Regions from separate parts of the Pseudoalteromonas sp. SG44-17 genome, predicted to be linked through region 3. Evidence: predicted binding sites of a transcription regulator. Region 3 holds the regulator's gene; each other region holds the start of a gene.

Region 1 (2,280 bases), on a different contig from region 3:
ATCCGGTAATGCTGCAACCCCCATTCCGGCACTGACAAGCTGAAAAATGAGCAAGCCCTGATCTACGGTTTTCAAGGTGCCATCAAAACGTGCATTTTGAATAAAATGTTTGAAGATATCCTGACGCTCTCGTGGAATAGGGTACGAAATAATCGTCTCGTTTTTCAAATCAAGTGCCGTTACATAGGCTTTTTTCGCTAGTTCATGATCAGGAGCAACAATTAATTTAAGTTTAAAATCAAATAAATGTGCGTATTCAAGTTTATCTGGTTCACGAATGTCTGAAGTGAGTACTAAATCTAATTCATCACTGAGCAGATCAGGAATAGCGTCATAACTAAAGCCGCGCTCATAATCAACTTTGATATCAGGCCAAAAGTTATTGAATTCTTTAATTGTTGGTAATAACCAATGAAAACAAGCATGGCATTCAACACTAAGTCGTAATTGTGAAATTGGTTGATTAAGACTTTCTTTTAAACGGCATTTGGTTGCTTCAACACGCGGGAGTACTTCGCTGGCAAGTTCAAGTAATAGCATACCTTGTGGGGTAAAGCGCACCGGTTGAGTTTTACGTTCAAATAGTTGGCAATCAAGTTTGTTTTCTAAATCTTTGATTTGATGAGACAAAGCGGATTGAGTCAAAAATAATTCGCGCGCAGTATTTACCAAGGAACCGGTTTCTTTCAAGGTTGCGATGGTCTTTAAGTGTTTTACATCAATCATCTTTAATAATTCTCATGGTAAAGGTGAGTTTAACTCAGATTACAGCCATAATACGCCTTAAATTAAGATGCATCAACGTCTAGATGGCTATAAATCCCATTTTTTTACGTGAAATTTACAAATATACTATAGCATCATATTTGACAGCGTTGTCATTATATTTTTTGAGTTTGCAAAAAAATATTTCCATGAATTTACCTCAAGTTGAAACTGAGGGAGCATCAATTGTTTGATGTCAGGTATAGGTTTATGGTTTTAGCTATCTAAACAGCTGGAAGGGAATTTCAACATGGCACAATTACATAACTTAGGTTTTCCTCGCATAGGTAGAAAGCGTGAACTAAAATTTGCAGTAGAATCATACTGGGCTGGTAAAATCAGCCAAGCGCAGTTGCTTGAACAAGGTAAGACGATCCGCGCAGAAAATTGGGCTCTTCAAGCAGATGCTGGGATTGATTTATTACCGGTAGGTGACTTTGCTTGGTATGACCATGTGTTATCTACCTCTTTATTGATTGGCGCAGTGCCCAAGCGTCATCAAAAAGCGGATGGTAGCATTGATCTTGATACATTATTTCGTATTGGGCGTGGTCGCGCACCAAGCGGTTGTTCATGTGCAGCAAGCGAAATGACAAAGTGGTTTAATACTAATTATCATTACATAGTTCCAGAGCTAACTCATGATCAGCAGTTTCAACTAACCTGGACTGAGTTATTCGAGCAAGTTACTCAAGCACAAGCATTGGGGCACAATGCAAAAGTAGTATTGGTCGGCCCAGTCACTTATCTTTACTTAGCAAAATGTGCAGGTGAGGAGTTTGATAAACTTAGCTTACTTGAAAAACTATTAGCTGTTTATCAACACGTGTTCGCTAAATTAGCGCAGCAAGGGATTGAATGGGTACAGGTTGATGAGCCTATATTAGGTTTAGAGCTGACAGAAGATTATCAAGAGGCATTAAAAACAAGCTTTCGTGCACTTGCAGGTCAAGGCGTGAAGTTGTTACTTGCTAGTTATTTTGACTCAGTCACTGCCTACTTTGATGATATTGCAGGTTACCCTGTTGATGGCGTACATTTTGATTGTGTTGCAACAAATGTTGATGTTGCAAAACTAGATATATTATTAAGTACCGATCAAGTTTTATCATTAGGCGTAGTAAATGGCCGTAATATTTGGCGTACTGATTTAGAGGTTGTATTTAATAGCATAAAAGACATTGCGCTAAAGCGCGGTGATAATCTATGGCTTGCTCCATCTTGTTCTTTACTGCATACACCGGTTGATTTAGAGCAAGAAGAAAAGCTCGATGATGAGCTTTGTTCATGGCTTGCATTTGCAAAACAAAAAGGCCAAGAGTTGTCATTATTAAAAGCCGCGCTTGAAAGCAATGATAGCAGTGAGCTCGTTGCTTATTCAGCACCTATTAAAGCACGCTTAACCTCTACTCGTGTAAATAATACAGCTGTACAAAAGCGTGTAACTGCACTCACCGCAAAAGACGGTAAGCGTAATCATGCATTTTCTCAACGTATTGAAAAACAACATGCAGC
Region 2 (2,280 bases), on a different contig from region 3:
CCTTACGGCTTGGCTAACTAAATTAATATCATAGGGTGTGGTTTGGTACACATAATAATTTAACCAATTCGAAAACAGTAAAAAGGCATGGCTTTGCCAAGTTTTCGACGGTTCGTTATCTGGGTTGTTCTCTGGAAAGTAATTTTCAGGCAATGGCGCATCAGGGCCTTTTTCTAAATCGCGCTGATATTCGCCTTTTAAAGTGTCTGCATCATACTCAGGATGCCCGGTAATATACACTTGGCTGCCGGATTTATTTTTTATTAAGTAAGCGCCCACTTGCTCTGAACCTGCCAGCACAACTAAGTCATCACAAGCGTTAATTTTTTCAATATCAATATGACCATAACGCGAGTGCGGCACTACAAAGGTATCGTCAAAACCACGCGTTAAGGCTCCATGTTCAAAGTAACACTTATGGGTAAACACGCCACAGAGCTTATTTTCTTTTAGTTCACGCTTTAGATTATAATGATGAAATAAACCCGCGTGAGCCGCCCAACACGAAAATAATGTTGAGGTTACATGCTGCTCCGCCCAATCTAAAATTACTTTTAGTTCATCCCAGTAGGCTACATCGTCATATTCTAAATGTGCCAATGGTGCGCCGGTAATGAGTAATGCATCGTAATTGTTGTCTTTCACTTCAGAGAAATAACGATAAAAAGTGTCTAAATGCTGCTCTGAATTGCTACTGCTGCGATGAGTGTCTAAACGTAGAAGCTCTACATTCACTTGTAAGGGTGAATTAGCGAGCAAACGAATAAATTGCACCTCGGTTTCTACCTTATTAGGCATTAAGTTTAAAATCGCCAAGCGCATCGGACGGATCTCTTGGGTTTTAGCGCGGCTTTTTGGCATTACGAATACGTTTTCTTGACGTAACTTCGCAATTGCGGGCAATTCATCTTTAACGGTAATAGGCATACTCATCTCCAAGGCATAATTAACCAATGGCTAATTATGAACGGATAGCTGGAAATTTCAACCTCTAGATGTTTAGATGTCCAAATGAATTTATTTTAGCTATTCTTTTGCATTCTAAAAACCGCTCGCCATAATGCGCCTGTTGATTTTATTTTAAGGTGGTAAACGTGATTGATTGGCTAGGCTTAGGAGAACTTTTTGCTATATTAGCAGCTATTGTTTGGGCGCTTTCGACCATTTTATATAAAGGTTTTAGCCATCACTTAACGCCTATGCAGCTAAACATCAGTAAAGGCGTGTTAGCAAGTGCCATGATGTTAGCGACTATTGCGATTACTCAAGACGCTGCACTACCACATCATCTGACAAGCTGGCTTTGGCTAATTGCTGGCGGGGTGATTGGGATTGCGATTGGCGATAGCGCCTATTTTACTGCGCTGCGAAATATTGGCCCTGCTCGCACGTTAGTTATTGAGTCCCTTGCTCCAGCCCTTGTGGGGGTTTTTAATATCCTGCTATTAAATCATTATTTATCGCCATTTGCATGGTGCGGTATTGTACTTACAACCATTGGCGTAGTAATAGCAATCAAGCCTGAAAAAACATTGCCACAGGTTGATCATCAACATTATCGCAAAGGTGTTTTATGTGCCCTTGCAGCTGCTATCTGCCAAGCGCTCGGTATGGTGATGTCTAAAGGCGCACTCAATAATGAGCATATGAGTAGCTTATGGGCGGCATTAATTAGATTAGCAGCAGGTACGATGACTGTGGCCTTAGTTGTTGCAGTATTTAAAAGCAGTGAATTTAAACAAGCACTAACTCTGAGGGGAATTAGCGGCAAACAATGGTTTTTTGCGGCTGTGTTTTTAGGCACTTTCCTTGGTTTATGGCTTCAACTTGGCGCAGTTAAATATACCGATCCAGCCATTGCACAAACGATTTTCGCAACCGCGCCATTAATTGTAATGAGCATTGGTTTTATAAAGCGCGAGCCCGTTACCAATAAAATGTTAATAGGCGGCTTGCTTGCTTTAATCGGTGTAGGAGTATTGCTCGCGAATTAGCACATTGTTATTTGGTTGATTCGTTGACTGTTTCACCTGTGAGCCACTACAATACAACATTGAAATTTTTATTATTATTTGAAGGCTCCTTCCATGGTTTTACCTGATAAGTTTATTTTCTCGATGAGTCGAGTATCTAAGGTTGTGCCACCTAAGCGCACTATCTTAAAAGATATTTCTTTGCATTTTTTCCCGGGCGCAAAAATTGGTGTACTTGGTTTAAACGGTTCTGGTAAATCAACGTTGCTACGTATTATGGCCGGCCTTGATCAAGAGTTTGAAGGTG
Region 3 (2,280 bases):
ACCACCGAAGATTTCATCAATACAGTTGCTAACATCGCTGATACGTTTGGCGGTATTAACTTAGAAGACATTAAAGCGCCAGAGTGTTTTGAAATAGAAAAAGCATTGATCGAGCGTTGTAGCATTCCAGTGTTCCACGACGATCAACACGGTACCGCGATTGTAACGGCTGCTGGTATGATCAACGCACTTGAAGTACAAGGCAAAGAAATCGAAGATGCGATTATCGTTTGTTTAGGAGCCGGTGCCGCAGCGGTTGCGTGTATGGAGCTACTGATCAAGTGTGGCGCATTGCGTGAACATATTTACATGTTAGATCGTAAAGGCGTTATTCATACTCGTCGTGATGATTTAAACGAGTACAAACAGTTATTCGCTAACAATACAGATAAGCGCACACTGCAAGATGTTATTGCTGATGCCGATGTATTTGTTGGTGTATCTGGCCCAAATTTACTTTCTCCTGACGATCTTAAGCTAATGGCTGATCGACCTGTAGTGTTTGCCTGTTCAAACCCAGATCCAGAAATCTCTCCAGTGCTTGCTCATGGTGCTCGCGATGATTTAATCATGGCAACGGGTCGTTCAGATTATCCAAACCAAGTTAACAACGTGCTGTGTTTCCCATTTATTTTCCGTGGTGCGCTAGATGTGCGTGCAAGCAAAATTAATGATGAAATGAAAATTGCTGCGGTTGACGCTATTCGTAGCATTGCTAAAGAACCAGTACCAGCGGAAGTATTAAAAGCGGCGGGTGTTGAGACACTTGAATTTGGTGCGCAGTATATTATTCCAAAACCGATGGATCCGCGTTTATTACCGCGCATTGCCAAAGCAGTAGCGCAAGCGGCAATTGATTCTGGTGTTGCACAAATTGATATGCCGGAAAACTACATGGAGTAGCTGCTTAGCTGCAATTGGTAATGGCACAATAATAAAAACCTCAGTAACTTACGTTACTGAGGTTTTTTGTAGCCAATTCCTGAAGCAGGAATATATACAAATGATAACTTAATCTTCGTTGAGTACAGGTACTTCGAGACCCATTTCAAGCATGATTTTTTTCACTTCTTCAGGCACTTTCTCTGGATTATCTTTACGTAAATCTTCATCGTTTGGCAGTGGTTGGCCAGTAAATGCGTGTAAAAATGCTTCACAAAGTAATTCGCTATTTGTTGCATGGCGAAGATTATTAATTTGACGACGAGTACGCTCATCAGTCAAAACTTTTAATACATTTAGCGGGATCGAAACGGTGATCTTTTTAACTTGTTCTGATTTTTTCCCGTGTTCTGCGTATGGGTGAATATATTCACCATTCCATTTAGCCATAGGATGTATCGTTGCCTCAGGTTGTTAATTGTTTGCGCGACCTTTTGCAGCGCAAAGATGGCGAAATTCTATCGTGTTAAAAAAGATAGTCAAATACTTGTTTTTTAGCCATCTAGCGGCTTAAATGTTTTTACTTCTAATCTTGCGGCTAAAACCGCATAAATGCTTTGACTTATTAAATTTGATCCTCTAACCTTTTAGACGTCTAAACATCCATTTAATTGTAGGTGACGGTATGAGTCAAAAGAATAAAGCAACCATTGCAGTACGCAATGGTATTGATGCAGATAAACATCACGGCGCGGTTGTGCCTCCCATTCATTTATCGACCACCTACTCATTTGCTGATTTTGATAAAAAGCGCCAATATGATTATGGCCGTAGCGGCAACCCAAACCGTGATTTACTCGCTGAAACGCTCGCTAAGCTTGAAGGTGGCGCTAAGGGGATTATCACTACAACGGGCATGGCTGCGGTGCATTTAGCTACTCAGCTGCTAAACAGTGACGATACCTTAGTGATCCCACATGATTGCTATGGCGGTAGTTACCGCTTATTCACCTCACTTGAAAAGCGTGGCTTATTAAAGTTAGTGGTTTTAGATTTAACTAAATCTGAAAATCATCAAAAAATTCTTGAGATAAAACCAAAGCTAATTTGGATTGAAACACCGAGTAATCCTATCTTACGGTTAACCGATATTAAAGCGATCACCACGATTGCTAAGCAGTGCGGTGCGTTGGTTGGTGCCGATAACACATTTTTATCACCTGCTTTGCAAAACCCAATTGAGTTTGGTGTTGATATTGTGGTGCATTCGACCACTAAATATATTAACGGTCACTCAGATGTTGTTGGTGGTGCGGTGATCGCCGCTACCCAAGAGTTGGGTGATGAGCTTGCTTGGTGGGCTAATAACATTGGCATTACCGGTGCCCCGTTTGATAG

Evidence for each region. Region 3 encodes MetJ, which represses methionine synthesis genes. Its sites were predicted from a motif close to TAGACGTCTAGACGTCTA; they were not measured.
Region 1: the regulator MetJ is predicted to act here: its motif matches at 799-816, upstream of metE (5-methyltetrahydropteroyltriglutamate--homocysteine S-methyltransferase).
Region 2: the regulator MetJ is predicted to act here: its motif matches at 993-1,010, upstream of metA (homoserine O-succinyltransferase).

What each region holds. Positions count from the first base shown of each region.
Region 1 covers NZ_JACJEV010000017.1:35,986-38,265, reverse strand. The annotation lists gene H5182_RS13045 (LysR family transcriptional regulator) at 1-726, opposite strand, end outside; gene metE (5-methyltetrahydropteroyltriglutamate--homocysteine S-methyltransferase) at 1,016-2,280, shown strand, end outside.
Region 2 covers NZ_JACJEV010000003.1:219,282-221,561, forward strand. The annotation lists gene metA (homoserine O-succinyltransferase) at 1-927, opposite strand, end outside; gene H5182_RS22520 (DMT family transporter) at 1,095-1,994, shown strand; gene ettA (energy-dependent translational throttle protein EttA) at 2,088-2,280, shown strand, end outside.
Region 3 covers NZ_JACJEV010000011.1:58,620-60,899, reverse strand. The annotation lists gene H5182_RS10095 (malic enzyme-like NAD(P)-binding protein) at 1-903, shown strand, start outside; gene metJ (met regulon transcriptional regulator MetJ) at 1,012-1,332, opposite strand; gene metB (cystathionine gamma-synthase) at 1,568-2,280, shown strand, end outside.